2 regions of the Cobetia sp. D5 genome follow, and region 1 is predicted to be linked to the other one. Evidence: riboswitches for the same ligand, from Rfam matches in the RefSeq annotation. Region 1 holds a riboswitch; the other holds the start of a gene.
The links. Region 1 has a riboswitch for thiamine pyrophosphate ahead of U0O11_RS05970 (ABC transporter ATP-binding protein). Riboswitches for the same ligand answer to the same signal wherever they lie in the genome.
Positions count from the first base shown of each region.

Region 2: linked by a shared signal. The riboswitch ahead of tenA (thiaminase II) and the one ahead of U0O11_RS05970 (ABC transporter ATP-binding protein) in region 1 are both predicted to bind thiamine pyrophosphate.

Region 1 is NZ_CP142020.1:1,406,495-1,413,618, forward strand. It holds gene U0O11_RS05955 (MFS transporter) at 1-770, shown strand, start outside; gene U0O11_RS05960 (ABC transporter substrate-binding protein) at 909-2,213, opposite strand; gene U0O11_RS05965 (ABC transporter permease) at 2,360-3,127, opposite strand; gene U0O11_RS05970 (ABC transporter ATP-binding protein) at 3,124-3,876, opposite strand; TPP riboswitch at 3,935-4,048, opposite strand; gene U0O11_RS05975 (hypothetical protein) at 4,249-5,214, shown strand; gene U0O11_RS05980 (potassium/proton antiporter) at 5,352-7,061, shown strand.
Region 2 is NZ_CP142020.1:3,176,964-3,184,087, forward strand. It holds gene U0O11_RS13280 (class I SAM-dependent methyltransferase) at 1-258, opposite strand, end outside; gene U0O11_RS13285 (lysophospholipid acyltransferase family protein) at 590-1,624, shown strand; gene U0O11_RS13290 (PQQ-dependent sugar dehydrogenase) at 1,695-3,026, shown strand; gene U0O11_RS13295 (TIGR04283 family arsenosugar biosynthesis glycosyltransferase) at 3,544-4,254, shown strand; gene U0O11_RS13300 (TIGR04282 family arsenosugar biosynthesis glycosyltransferase) at 4,247-4,972, shown strand; TPP riboswitch at 5,108-5,234, shown strand; gene tenA (thiaminase II) at 5,381-6,040, shown strand; TPP riboswitch at 6,198-6,338, shown strand; gene thiC (phosphomethylpyrimidine synthase ThiC) at 6,465-7,124, shown strand, end outside.

The DNA.
Region 1 (7,124 bases):
TGCTGGGGCTGCCGTTTGCGCTGTGGCTGTCGCAGGGCTTCGGCTGGCAGGCGCCATTTCGCGCCGTGGCGCTGTTGGCACTGCTGGTGTGCGGGCTGCTGGCCTGGATACTGCCGCCGATCCGCGGTCATCTCGATAATCCCGAGACGCGTCAGCGCAGCCGCAAGGGCACCACGATCCTGAACATCCTGGCCCAGCCCGACCATCGGCTGGGGCTGGCGCTGATCGCCACGGCGATGTTCAGCAACTTCCTGGTGATTCCCAACCTGGCAAGCTATCTGCTGTTCAATCTGGGCCTGCCGCGCGAGGATCTCGGTGGGCTCTACATGATCGGTGGCGGGCTGTCGCTGGTCGGCATGCAACTCACGGGGCGGCTGTGTGATCGCTATGGCTGTGTCTGGCCGGGCACCATCACCTGCCTCATGACGGCGCTGGTCGGCTGGGCCTTCCTGCTGCATTCGCCGGGGCCGTCGCTGATCTGGATCGGCTTCGGCGCCTACATGCTGTTCTCGTCGGCGCGGCGTGTGACCCAGAATACGCTCAACAGCTTCATTCCCGCCGACCACGAGCGAGCGGCCTTCACCAGCACCCAGAGTGCCGTGCAGCATCTGAGCTCCGCCGCCGGCAGCTATGTGGGCGCCGGGCTGCTGGTCAGCACGCCGAGCGGCGCGCTGGAAGGCATGCCGCTGCTGGTCGCGGTGCTGATGATCGCGCTGGTGATCCAGCCGCTGCAGATCCTGTGGCTGTCGCGTCGCCTGGCACGCCGCTAGCGCTTGTCAAATAGGCACAAGACGGCGAGAGTGAGCCGGTCCTGAACCCAAAACGCCCTGTCGGAATCTCCGGCAGGGCGTTTTGCATTGGCCGCGCTCAAGCGCTCAGCGTTTCAAGGGCTCTGGGCGCTCAACGCCTCAGGGCGCGTTGACGTCGACGGCCAGGTGGCTCAGCGACTGGCGCTTCTTGATCATGCCGCGCTCGAACAGGAAGTCCTCGAAGTCACGATAGCGGCCGGCATCCAGCGCGGCAGGACGCAGCGCGAAGCGCGGCAGGGTGGCGTACCAGGCTTCCTTGTTGAGCTCGGTATCCAGTGCCGGATCGGAATCGCGGAACATCTCCCAGCCCTGGTCCGGGTGATTGATGATCCAGGCGGTGGCTTCGCCGACGGCGGCGAGGAAGCCGGCGTACTGTGCCTGCTTGCGCTCGTAGCTGTCGCTGTTGGCGACGAAGATCAGCTCGTCATAGGTCGGCACGCCTTCTTCCTCGATGTAGAAGGCGCGGCCCTTGACGCCTTCCTGGGCCATCTGGGCCAGCTCGAAGTTGCGGAAGGCGCCGGTGACGGCATCGACCTTGCGCGTCAGCAGGGACGGTGTCAGCGAGAAGTTGACGTTGGTCAGCGTGATGTCATCCAGCGTCAGGCCGCTGTGCTGCAGCATGGTGGAGAGCAGCACTTCCTCGACACCGCCCACCGAGTAGCCGACCCGCTTGCCCTTGAGGTCGGCGATCGACTGGATGTCGCTGTCGGCGCGCACCACCACCACATTCAGCGGCGTGGCGACCAGGGTGCCGATACGCACCAGCGGCAGGCCCTGATCGATCTGCAGGTGCAGCTGCGGCTGATAGCTGATGGCGATGTCGACGCGCTCGGCGGCGGCCAGCTTGGGCGGCACGCTCGGATCGGCGGGGGCGATCAGCTCGACATCAAGGCCGTGCTTCTTGAACAGGCCCAGCTCCTGCGCCAGCACCAGCGGGGCGTGACCGGGGTTGGTGTACCAGTCGAGCATGACCTTGAACTGTGTCAGCGGCTGCTCGGCGGTGGCAGCGTCCTTGGAGTTGTCCTCGACGACGTCCTTCGAGTCAGCATCAGCGCTCTGTTCGTCGCTGGCGGCTGGCGGGGCATCCGCGGCCGGTTCAGCACCGTTCTTGGCCTGCTCGGCGGCGCCGGCGGTCGCTTCGACGGCTTCCTGGCTTGCCACCGGCGCGGAGGCGGCCGAGTCACCGTTCACTCCGACCTCGGCCTGCTGAGCGACGATTTCCGGCGCTGACTGGGTGCTGGTGGCGGGTTCTGCCTCGGCGGCGTGGGCCGACATGGCGGTGGCTGGCAGGCTGCTCAGGCACAGCGTGGTCAGCAGGGTGGCGAAGGCGGTGGACAGCAGCGAGGCACGCGGTGAACGTGTCGGCTGCGCTTTGCGCCGTGGCGCCGATGACGAAAGAGACATGGCGGAGTTCCTTGTGATCACAGGGTAGTGGTGCTGCCGTTCGTGGGCGGCAGTCGTCAGGCTCATGCAATTTGTGTCGAGCGTCGTTGCGTCTTTCGGTTACGCGATCTTGCGGTCTTGCGGTAGTTACTCGAAGCCCAGGCGTGTCAGCTCAGGCGTGTCAGCCGGTCGCGGTGCCAGGGCATCAGGGCGCGCAGCAGCGCATCCAGCGAGAAATAGAGCAGCAGGGAGAAGGCGACCAGCACCAGCAGGGCGGCGAACATGAGGTCGATTTCCATGCGCGCGTTGGCATTGAGCATCAGATAGCCCAGCCCCTGACTGGCACCGGCCCATTCCCCGATGACGGCGCCGATGGGGGCGGCGGTCGCGGCCATGCGTATGCCGGAGGCCAGTGCCGGCAGCGCGGCGGGCAACTGGATGTGGATCAGTCGGCGCCATGGACTGGCGCCCAGGGTATGGGCAAGATCCAGCCAGCCCTGTCGGGTCTGGCGCAGGCCGTCGTAGCCGGTGGAGGCGACCGGGAAATAGATGATCAGCGTCGCCATCACCACCTTGGACAGCATGTCATAGCCGAGCCACAGCACCAGCAGCGGCGCGATCGCGAACAGCGGTATCACCTGGCTGATCAGCAGCATCGGCAGCAGCGTGCGGCGCAGGCGGGGAATGAAGGCCAGCGCCAGCGCGGTGGCAAGGCCGAGCAGAATGCCCAGCACCAGCCCGGCCAGTATCTCGCTGATGGTGACGCCAGCGTGATGAGCCAGCAGCGGCGCCTTCTGGATCAGCACCTCGAGCACGGCCTGCGGCGTGGGCAGAATGTAGGGCGGTACGGCGGTAACGGCAATGATCAGCTGCCACAGCCCCAGCAGGAGCAGCGCGCTGATGACGAGGTGACGCATGGCGTGCAGACGTTTCATGCGGCCTCCTCGCTATCGCGCAGGCGGGCGATCAGTTGCGCCTGCGCCGGTGGCAGGGCCGGGTCATCCAGTGGCACAGGGCGTGCGGCACCAAGCCCCGGCAGGCGTTCCAGCTCGGCGCCGTGGCCCGGGAGGCTCGATGGGCGCAGCACCAGCAGTTGATCGGCGAGGCGCAATGCCTCCAGTGGGTCATGGGTCACCATCAGGACGGTGCGGCCCTTGAGCAGGCGGCTGGCCAGATCATGCAGCTCCAGACGGGTGATGGCATCCACCGCCGAGAACGGCTCATCCATCATCACGACCGGTGCCTGCTGGTAGAGCGTGCGAGCGAGGGCGACGCGCTGGCGCTGACCGCCGGAGAGGGCGTCCGGCCAGGCCTGCTCACGGCCCTCAAGCCCGACCGCGGCCAGCAGTTCATGGGCAAGCTTGCGATTGCGCGGCCGCCGGCGCAGGTCATCGCCCAGCCACAGGTTGTCGATGACGCGCCGCCACGGCAGCAACAGGTCCTGCTGCGCCATCCAGGCCACGCGGTCGGTCAGCGGCTGACCGTCATCGGTGGCGAGGTCGAGCTGATGGAGGTCTGACATCTCCAGGCCGGCCAGCAGGCGCAGCAGCGAGCTCTTGCCGCAGCCGGAGCGCCCCAGCAGTGCCGTCCAGCTACCGGCTTCCAGACGTGCGGAGATATCGCGGAACAGCGTGTGGCCGGCGTAATCGATTCGTGCGTTGTTGAGGGTGAGTCCCAGCGACACAGGCAATTCCGTGGTCAGGCGGCGTGCCGGCAGGAGGAAGCAGGTGACGCGCCATGCAGGGCACGCGTCGGGGATTCCCTCCGCCGGTATCAACCGGATCAGGTTCCAGGGGTTGTCGCGCGACGTATCGCTGCGGCTCTCAGCCCATCCTCGGGCACCCCCATCCAGGTCGACAGTGTAACGTCACTCTCTTGCTGGTGTCTTGTCCGACGCGGGTCAGGGGCGGGGGGCGAGTCCGGTGGGCAGGGCAGAGGTGGGCAGGGCAGAGGTGGGCAGGGCAGAGGTGGCGTGCGAAACGGACTATGCCGATGTGCCACGCCTTGGGTATGCTGAGCTTTACTGTAACAAGACGTATAGCCCTAGGAGATCATCATGCCCGACACACCGGATCTCTCGACCTGTTCCAGTTATCCCGTTCCCCCACGGCGGCCGAGCACGGCTGAGGCCGTGGGCGAGCCGCGTCCCGTGCCCAGGGGCTGGCCCGAGGAGTCACTGACCCGACGGCTCTCGACCTATCTGGGTCAACCGCTCGAGCCGCTGGCACTCGCCTGGCCGGATAGCGCCAACTGGCTATGGCGCCAGCGTGGCGGCACGCCCGGCCTCATCAAGCTGGCGCGCACCGGCCCAGACCATGACCCCTTCTGGCGCGCCATGCGCGGGGTCTTCGGCGCCGATCGCTGGGCGACGCCGGAGGGGCTGACGCGACTGGCGGGCGCCTTGCCCGCGCGTTTGCCGATTCCGCCACTGCCCCTGACCTTTCTGGGGCGTCTCGATGGCGCGCCCATCTGGCACCTGCCGTGGTCCAGCGGGCAGCCGAGCGATCTCAGCATCACTTTCTGTGAGCTGCTCGGCGACCAGCTCGGTCGCCTGCATCAGGATACGGTGTCGGGCTTCGGTCAGCCGCTGGCGCAGCCGATGCCGCTGTTGCACTGGAATACCCGCGTCACGCGCTTTCTCGCCCATCACCCGCGTCGCGCGGAGCTTGGCACGCTGCTCAAGCGCACCTTCCCGGCACCGACTCGCGCGGTGTGGTGTCTGCCGGACATGCGTGCCGATCAATACCTGTGCGCCGCCACCGGCTGGGTATGGAGCGATTGGGAGGCGCTGGTGTGGGCGCCGATCGAGTTCGACTGGGCGCTGGTGGAGTTGCTGCTGGAAACGCCGGAGCAGCGTCAGGCCTTCATGAAGGGCTATTCGCGCCATGGGCGCATGATCGATCTCGATGGCCAGCGTGAACTGTGTCGTGCGCTGTTGTGGGCGATGGAGGCCTTCGGTCCGCGGTCCTATGCTGAGCTTGCGGCAGCCCCTGCCTGGGTCTCGCCGCGCAGCCTGGCGTGAAATCCGCGTGCTGCACGCTGCAAGTACATGAAAGGTGTGAAATTTCTCTGCAGCCCCATCGCTGACATGGAATACTGTGGGTGAGTCGTCGTGGACGTCACTCGAGATCTGATGTAGGGCTTGGCGGGGGAGCACTCGTGGTAGAGAACCTGAATTATTATTTCTTGCTGGCAGGCACGCTGATCGCCTTGAGCGTGTTGGCCAGCCGCGTCTCGGCGCGTCTTGGCATGCCGCTGCTACTGCTGTTCCTCGGCCTTGGCATGCTGGCGGGTGAAGATGGCGTACTGGGCATCCAGTTCGACGACGCCTCATCCGCTTACATGATCGGTAACCTGGCGCTGGCGCTCATTTTGCTCGACGGCGGCCTGCGCACGCGGCTGTCCACGTTTCGTGCCGGCCTGAAACCGGCGCTGGTGCTGGCCACCGTCGGGGTCTTCATGACCAGTGGTCTGGTGGGCCTTCTGGCCATGTGGCTGTTTGATCTCACCCTGATCGAAGGCCTGCTGGTCGGGGCCATCGTCGGCTCCACCGATGCCGCGGCGGTCTTCTCGCTGCTGGGCGGTCAGGGCGTTCACCTCAATGAACGTGTCGGTGCGACGCTGGAAATCGAGTCCGGCACCAACGACCCGATGGCGATCTTCCTGACCATCACGCTGGCCGAGATCCTGACCGGTCAGCTCTCCGGCGTCGCGTCGGGCATCATGAGCTTCCTGCTGCAGTTCGGTGTCGGCGCCGCCATGGGGATCGCCGGCGGCTGGTTGATCGCCCGTCTGATGCGCTATCTGGACCTCGCGCCCGGCCTCTATTCGCTGCTGGCGCTGGCGCTGGGTCTGAGCCTGTTCGCCACCACCAACGAGATGGGCGGCAGCGGTTTCCTTGCCATCTATCTGTGCGGCCTGATGATCGGCAATCACCCCGGGCGGCATCTGGAGCACATCCTGCCGGTGCATGATGGCCTGGCGCATCTCTCGCAGATCGTGCTGTTCCTGATGCTGGGCCTTTTGGTCTCGCCCTCGACCATGCTGCAGTTCGCGCTGCCGGCCGCCATCCTCAGCGTGGCGCTGATTCTGGTGGTGCGCCCGCTGGCGGTCATCCTGTGTCTCAAGCCGTTCTTCCGCTTCCGCTGGCGTGAGCTGTGGTTCATCAGCTGGGTCGGGTTGCGAGGGGCGGTGCCGATCGTGCTGGCGATCTTCCCGGTGATCACCGGGGTCGAGAATGCCGGTCTCTACTTCAATGTCGCCTTCTTCGTGGTCATCATCTCGCTGCTGGTGCAGGGCTCGTCGCTGGCGCCGATGGCACGCAAGCTGCGGGTGGTGGTGCCGCCGGGCGCACAGCCCAGTCGCCGCAACCTGCTCGGCATCATGCCGGTCAATGACTACGAGATGCTGGTCTATCGCGTCGACAACACGGCGCTGGAAGGCGTGGCGCTGCGCATGCTGCGCTTCCCGTCGGGGGCCAAGGTCGGGGCGCTGTTCCGCAACAAGGTGCTGATCCACCCCAAGGGCAGCACCTGTCTGCATCAGCAGGATGTGCTGTGCGTGGTGGGGCGCTCCTGTGATGTGCCGAGCCTCAACCGCATGTTCAATGGCGAGAGTCTGCAGCACGAGCAACGTGCCTTCTTCGGGACCTTCACGCTGGAAGGCGATGCCAACATGCAGGATATCGCCGATGTCTACGGCTTGACGCTCTCCCAGGGCGAGCACCACCTGACCATCGCCGAATTCATCACCCGTCGAGTCGGCGGGGTGCCGGTGGTCGGCGACGATGTCGACTGGCATGGCATCCACTGGGTGGTGAACGAGGTGGAAGGCAATCGCATCACCAAGGTCGGCCTGCGACTGCACTGAGTCCGTGTCTGAGCCTGAATCTGTGTCAGGGCCTGCACCTGCGCTTCACACACTACGACGCCC
Region 2 (7,124 bases), 1.8 Mb from region 1:
TGCCGGGTCGTTCTCGTGCTGGTCGTAGATGTCCTGCTCTGCCCTGGCATCCAGGCGCTGGGATGGCGCCAGATACAGCAGATGACATTCCGGGCAGCGCAGGTAATCGCGCTCGTCGGCGGGCGGTCGCTGACCGGTCTCGGGGCATGGCCTGCGTCGCTGTACCAGGTGCAGTACATGCTGGCTCTGGGACGCCTCACACAGCGGGCAGACAGTATCTGAAGGCGGATAGGGAACGGGGGAATCAGGGGCTGACATCAGGGCTCCGCGGCAAGGGACACTGGCGATGAGGATCGACGTCACCACACGACTGGCGGTGACAACTCGCCGCCACGCGCGACACCACGGCGGCAGGGGTGATTCCGCAGCAGGTGAACGTATCGAAGGTGGCGACTGTCTGAGTGCTGAATGATACCCCGCGCCAGTGTCTGGCGCCTGCCACGATGGAGCCTGCAGGCACCGCCCCCCTCTGGCACAATGAGCATCATTCGAGTGCGGCACCGCGACACCTGACGATGTCACGGCGCCTGCCTTCGCGTCAGACAGGCGCGATCTTTCACGCCAGACCACCGGAACTTCACGTGTGACGATGGACAAGACTCTCAAGCGGTTCGAACAGGCCATGGAACAGCGCCTGACTCCTCTCAAGGCCAACTCCGTGGCCTGTCTGTGGCAACGACTGTCCGGGCTCAGCACCCGCCAGCTCTGGTGGCTGGCGCGCCCGTTGGCGCGTGTGGTGCAGCTGTGCAATCCCCGCGAGCGCCGGGTCACGCGCCAGAATCTGGGCCAGGCCTTCCCGCAGCTCGACAGCCAGGCGCGCGCGCGTCTGGCGAGCGACAGCCTCGCGCATTCCACCGCCACCATGCTGGAACTGGGCAAGGTGTGGCTGGGCGATGAAGACGCCGTGCGCGATTCGATTCTCGAGGTCCACGGCCGCAACCTGCTCGACGAGGCGCGCGCCGAGGGGCGCGGCGTCATCGTGCTGGCGCCACACTTCGGCAACTGGGAAGTGCTAAATTTCTGGCTCTCCAGCCACTTCCCGTTCACCGCCATGTACGAGCCGCCCAAGTTCGAACGCCTCGACCCGATCATCCGCAATGGCCGTGAGCGCATGGGTGCGAGCCTGGTGCCCACCAACTCGCGTGGCGTCGCTGCCTTGCTCAAGGCACTCAAGCGCGCCGAAGCGATCGGCATACTGCCGGATCAGGAGCCGGGCCGTGGCAGCGGCGTCTTCGCCGACTTCTATGGCCGCCCCGCCTATACCGCCACCCTGCTGCCCAAGCTGGTGGCGAGAACCGATGCCCGCGTCGTCACCGGTGTCGCCCAGCGTCTGGAAGATGGCCATGGCTTCGCCATCCACTTCCTCGCTGCGGATGAGGGAGTCTATTGCGAAGAGGAAGTCGCCTCGGCACGCGGGGTGAATGCCTCGGTGGAAGCGGCGATCGCCTTGGCGCCGGCCCAGTATCAGTGGGAATACAAGCGCTGGCGCAAGAGCCCGCAGGAAATGGAGCAACAACCGGGCTGGCAGGAAGCCCGCTTCTACGCGCGCACCTATTCCTTCTTCTCGCTCAAGGGCTGGCGCCGCTATTTCAAGCATCGCCGCAAGGCCAGCAAGCGCGGCTGAGGGCAACACTGGCGGATCAAGCCATCAGCTCCCAGACTGAATGCGCATGGCTCAATGACAGGAGGCAAGGATGCCGATCGAGACTCACACCGCTCACCTCACAAGCTCATCGCCCCGGCGCCCCTCCTTGCCCCGGGCAGTATCGACACGCCTGCCGGCAAGTCTGGCGACACGCCTGGTCGCAAGTGCCGCGGCGGCCTGTCTCGCATTGTCTCTGCCTGCCCAGGCAGAGGCAGAGACAGAGGCCGCTTCCTCGCTGTCGCTGGTGAGCGCTCAGCAAGTGCCCAGTGATGCCCCTGCGCTCAAGCTGCCTGAGGGCGCCACGCTCGAGCGGCTGGCCTCGCTCGACAGTCCACGCATGCTGCACCTCACTGATGCTGGCGAACTGCTGATCGGCTCGCGGGCCGAGCGTGTCTATCGCGCTCAGCTGACGCCGGACGGCAGCCTCCCTGCCGTGAAGACGCTGGTCGAACTGTCGGGCTACCCTCACTCGCTGGTGGTGCGTGGTGACAAGCTCTATGTCGCGACCACTGCAGCCTTGCTGGTCGCCGACTATTCACCCGGCGAGTCTCTCACCCGCGATGACTTTCGTGAGCTGATCGCCCTGCCCGGCGGCGGTGGCCATAACTCGCGCACCTTGAGTCTCGGGCCGGATGGTGGCCTCTATCTGGCGCTGGGCATCCAGGGCAATTGCTCGAATCAATACCTCGCAGGCAGCGAGCAGGGCTACTCCTTCAGTGAACGCCGCGGCGGCGTGCTGCGCCTTGAGGAATCCGGCGATGCGCCGCACTGGCAGCCCTGGGCCAGCGGGCTACGCAACCCGGTAGGCCTCGCCTGGCAGCCAGGTAGGGAAGATGAGCCGCGTCTGCTGGCTACCAACAACGGCCCCGACCACTGGGGCTATGAGCAACCCCGCGAACTGGTGGTTGCTGCCCGCGAAGGCAGCTTCCATGGCATGCCCTGGTATCAGTGGGTCGATGGCCGCTGGCAGGCGGATGACTGCATCACGAGCGATTCACCGCGTGAGCGTGACGAGATTGCGCCGCCGCTGGCCGAGATCCCCGCTCGCAGTGCACCGATGGGAATCGCGGTGGTAACGCCAGAGCATCCATTGGCGGCAGACATGGATGTCGTGGTGGCAGTCCACGGCAGCTGGGGCACGGCGCCCTCCGGCAACGCCGCGGGTGACCCGGCCAGCCGCCGTGAGCCTCGCCTGCTGGGCCTCAAGCTGGCGACGCCAGACACTGAAGCACGCCTGGTGCCAGTGCTGACCGGCCTGCAGGACAGCAGCAGCGGTCAGCGCTGGATTCGCCCGCTCGATGTTCTGTTCGGCCCTGATGGCAGCCTGTACTTCACCTCGGATAGCGGCGCGGCTGGCCTCTATCGCCTCACCTTCGATTGATGGCCTGACCTCCAGCAGAACGGGCTTTTGATAATCGAGGCCCTGGCCCTTATTCACGCGCTCTCTCCAAGCCCTCTTGTCCAAGCACTCTCTTCAGGCTCTCTTTCCAGGAGCTGCTTGGCAGAGGGCCTATGGAGAGGGCCTATAAATAGGGCCGATGAATGCAGCGCTTGCCTGCTACAGATACTGAAAACCTGCCTTGCATGCCCCGCCTGCGAATTACAGGAATGTAGTCCTGTGCCCTCGCATGCACCCAATGGCCAGCTAGGCATTGTGTGGCCATGGAGCGACACTGGGTCGACGCCAAGCGTTTATTGAACGATGACGCGCTGATAGAGCCTATCTCGCCCGTGCATCCAGCCTACGAACTCCTGCGTATGATCCAACGAATACGCCATCGTCGGAGCCTGCCGCCATGAACCAGCAGCCACCCCCAGCATCACGGACGTCCGCCAGCCGGGACTCCCTGTCGAGCACATGCACGCACCTGACGCGCGCTCCCTGGCTGAGCATCGTGATGCCGGTGCATGACGAGGCAGCCGGCATCGTGCAAACCCTGATTGCCCTGAGTCGCCTGCGCGCGGGGGGTGACTGTGAAGTGATCGTGGTGGATGGTGGCTCGACGGATGGCACCCCCTCACTGGCCCGACCGCTGTGTGATGCCGTGCTGAGCAGTGAGCCGGGCCGGGCACGCCAGATGAATGCCGGAGCCGCGCGTGCACGCGGAGAATGGCTGCTGTTTCTGCATGCCGATACCGACTTGCCCGACAATGCGCTGGCATTGCTCAAGGAGGCCATCACGACGCATCGCCGCAGCGACTGGGGCCGCTTCGATGTCAGCATCAAGGGCGAGTCGCCGTGGTTACCGATGATCGCCGCCATGATGAATCTGCGCTCGCGGCTGACCAGCATCAGCACGGGCGACCAGACCCAGTTCGTGAAGCGCTCGACCTTCGAGGCCATCGGCGGCTTTGCCGACATGCCACTGATGGAAGATATCTGGCTGAGTGCCCATCTCAAGCATCTGACCCCGCCAATGAACCTGACCGCGCGTGTCACGACCAGCGGTCGACGCTGGGAGACCCACGGCGTCTGGCGCACCATCGTCAAGATGTGGGGACTGCGGCTGGCGGCCTGGTGTGGCGTCTCCCCTGCACGCCTGGCACGCCTTTACGGCTATCGCGCCGCGGCGCAGGCCTGTGAGCAGCGCGGCATGCCACATGCGTGATGCGGTGTTGCCTACCTTGCCCACCGCTGATGCCGCGTCAGAGGTGCGCCCGACTCTCATCATCTTCGGTCGCCTGCCCATCGCCGGCCACTGCAAGACACGCCTGATCCCCGCACTCGGCCCCGAGGGCGCAGCTCGACTCTATGCGCGGATGCTGAGCCATATCGTTGACCACGCCTGCGCCGCGCGCCTCGGCAAGGTCGTGGTGATGCTGACGCCCTCTGCCGAGCCGTCGAGTCAGGCACCTGAACAGGCGGCTCTGCGGGCAGCGCTGGAAGCCCGGCTGCGAAGCGTTGTCGATGCCACTGCCGACCTCACCTTCGAGGCACAGCCGCAGGGGGAGCTCGGTGAGCGAATGTCCCGGGCCATGGCCCGACATCTGCCCGAGGGGCCGGTGTTGCTGATGGGCTCCGACCTGCCAGCGCTGGATAGCCAGCGGCTGCGCGAGGCAGCCCACAGACTGCGCACTCACGACGCGGTGCTGCAGCCCACCGACGATGGTGGCTATGGCTTGATCGGCCTCAAGGCGCCCTGCCCGCAAGCCTTCCTGCTGCCCCACTGGAGCCATGCCCATGTCTGCCGGGACACTCTGGCGCTGCTGGCCCGGGCGGGGAGAACGGCCGCTTGCCTGCCGACCAGCTGGGATGTCGATGAGCCGCGTGACCTTGCGCGACTGTCGCGCCACCTGCCGGCACTCATGGCCGACCTTGCCGCTTGAGACTTTCCATAAATAAGCCCGCTTGAGGCTCATCACAGGTTCGGCATGCCTCCCAAAGTCGTATGCATTTTTGCTCACACTGCCCTTCTTCTACGCCGCAGGGCTGTTACACTCGCTGCATCGTGACTCACATGTCACAGCTTGACGGGGTGCCGGTAAGACCGGCTGAGATGTCATGCGCAGGCAACGTCCTTGCGTGAATGACGATCCCGCCGAACCTGATCCGGCTAGTACCGGCGTAGGGATCAAGCGCGAAGCGATGCCACTCGATATCGTCACCACTTTCTCACGGTGACTGTCGGCACCTCCCCCGCTTTTCCCCTGCTCCTGTTCCGGTACTGGCCACGCTTGCGCCAGAGACCTGCCGCCCCATTACGGGTCGTCAGCACGCTCACCGAGGGATGCGTCATGCCTAGTTTCAACGACCTGACCAGTGCCTGCGCCGAGGAATGGCGTGACTATCTCGAGCACGACTTCGTTCGCCAGCTGGGCGAAGGTCGTCTGCCGGAGGAGTCCTTCCGCCATTACCTGCAGCAGGACTACCTGTTCCTGATCCACTTCGCGCGTGCCTGGGCGCTGGCCGCCTACAAGAGCCGCACCCTCGCGGAGCTGCGTCAGGCCACGGCCAGTCTCGACACCATCCTCAATACCGAGCTCGATCTGCATATCGGCTACTGCAGCGAGTGGGGCATCAGCGAGGATGACCTGAGCGAGCTGCCGGAATCCCGCGCCACCCTGGCCTATACCCGTTACGTGCTCGATTGCGGCCAGCGCGGCGACCTGCTCGATCTGCACGTGGCGCTCGCGCCCTGCCTGATCGGCTACGGCGAGATCGCCGAGTGGCTGCTCGATCAGGACACCACCGAGATCGAGAACAACCCATACGCGGACTGGATCGCGATGTACTCAAGCGATGACTTCAAGGAAGCCGTCGAAGCCGAGCGCGAATGGCTGGATGCGCGCCTCTCGGAGGCCTCGGAGCGCCGACTGGGTGAGCTGGTCGATGTCTTCCGGGACGCCACGCGACTCGAGATCGACTTCTGGCAGATGGGCCTCGATCGCGCTTGAGTCATCACAGACTGACGTCCCGGCACTCGCCATGAGCCGCTCGGGATGACGCCATCCCCATGGATGGCACGACTGACAGGCCAACAGAGCCTGGATGCGAGAATGCTCCCCGTGGCAAGCCTGACGCTTCGGGCAACACCCTCGCATTGAAATCTGCACACGCTTGACGGGGTGCCGGTGGAACCGGCTGAGATCCTGCATGCATGCTTCGCCGCCCTGACGCGCGAGCTTGCCAGCAAGGGGTCCCGTGGAACCTGAACCGGTTAGGACCGGCGTAGGAATCAAGCTGATGGCCAGCCGCTGCGCGCGGCCGCCTCGCTCCCGGGCCACCTGCTGGCAAGGAGTCGGCGACGACCATCCTCTCCCTGCGCACGGTCTTCCCATGATGACGTCAGCCGTGACGTCGCCCTTTGAGGAGACCTGCATGAGCACTGCCCCGACGACACAAGACCCGCAAGCCACCAACGCCGCCGAGTCACCGCTCGCCTCGCAGCCTGAGGCTGCCCCCAAGGCACGCGCGCGCGCCGGTCGCAAGGATGGCAGCCGCCATCTCGCCAGCGAAGCACGAGTCGACGCCGCCGCCATCGCGCCGCTGAGCGGCTCGCGCAAGATCTATATCGAAGGCTCCCGTCCGGACATCCGCGTGCCCATGCGCGAGATCGGCTGCTCGCCGACCCAGACCTCCAGCGGCCTGGAAGAGAACCCGCCGATCGTCGTCTACGATACCTCCGGCCCCTACACCGATCCGGCGGTCGAGATCGACATCCGCCGGGGCCTGGCGCCGCTGCGCGAGAAGTGGATCGAGGAACGCGGTGATACCGAACAGCTCAATCAGCTGAGCAGTGAATATGGTCGCGTGCGCCAGGCCGACCTGCGCCTGTCGTCCCTGCGCTTCGAGCTGGACCACCGCCCGCGTCGTGCCCTGCCGGGCAAGAATGTCACCCAGCTGCACTACGCGCGCCAGGGCATCATCACCCCGGAGATGGAATACATCGCGATTCGCGAGAATCAGCGTCGTATCGCGCTGCGTGAGGAATATCAGGGCAGCGAATCCGTCGAGAGCATTCTGGGCCACCAGCACCCG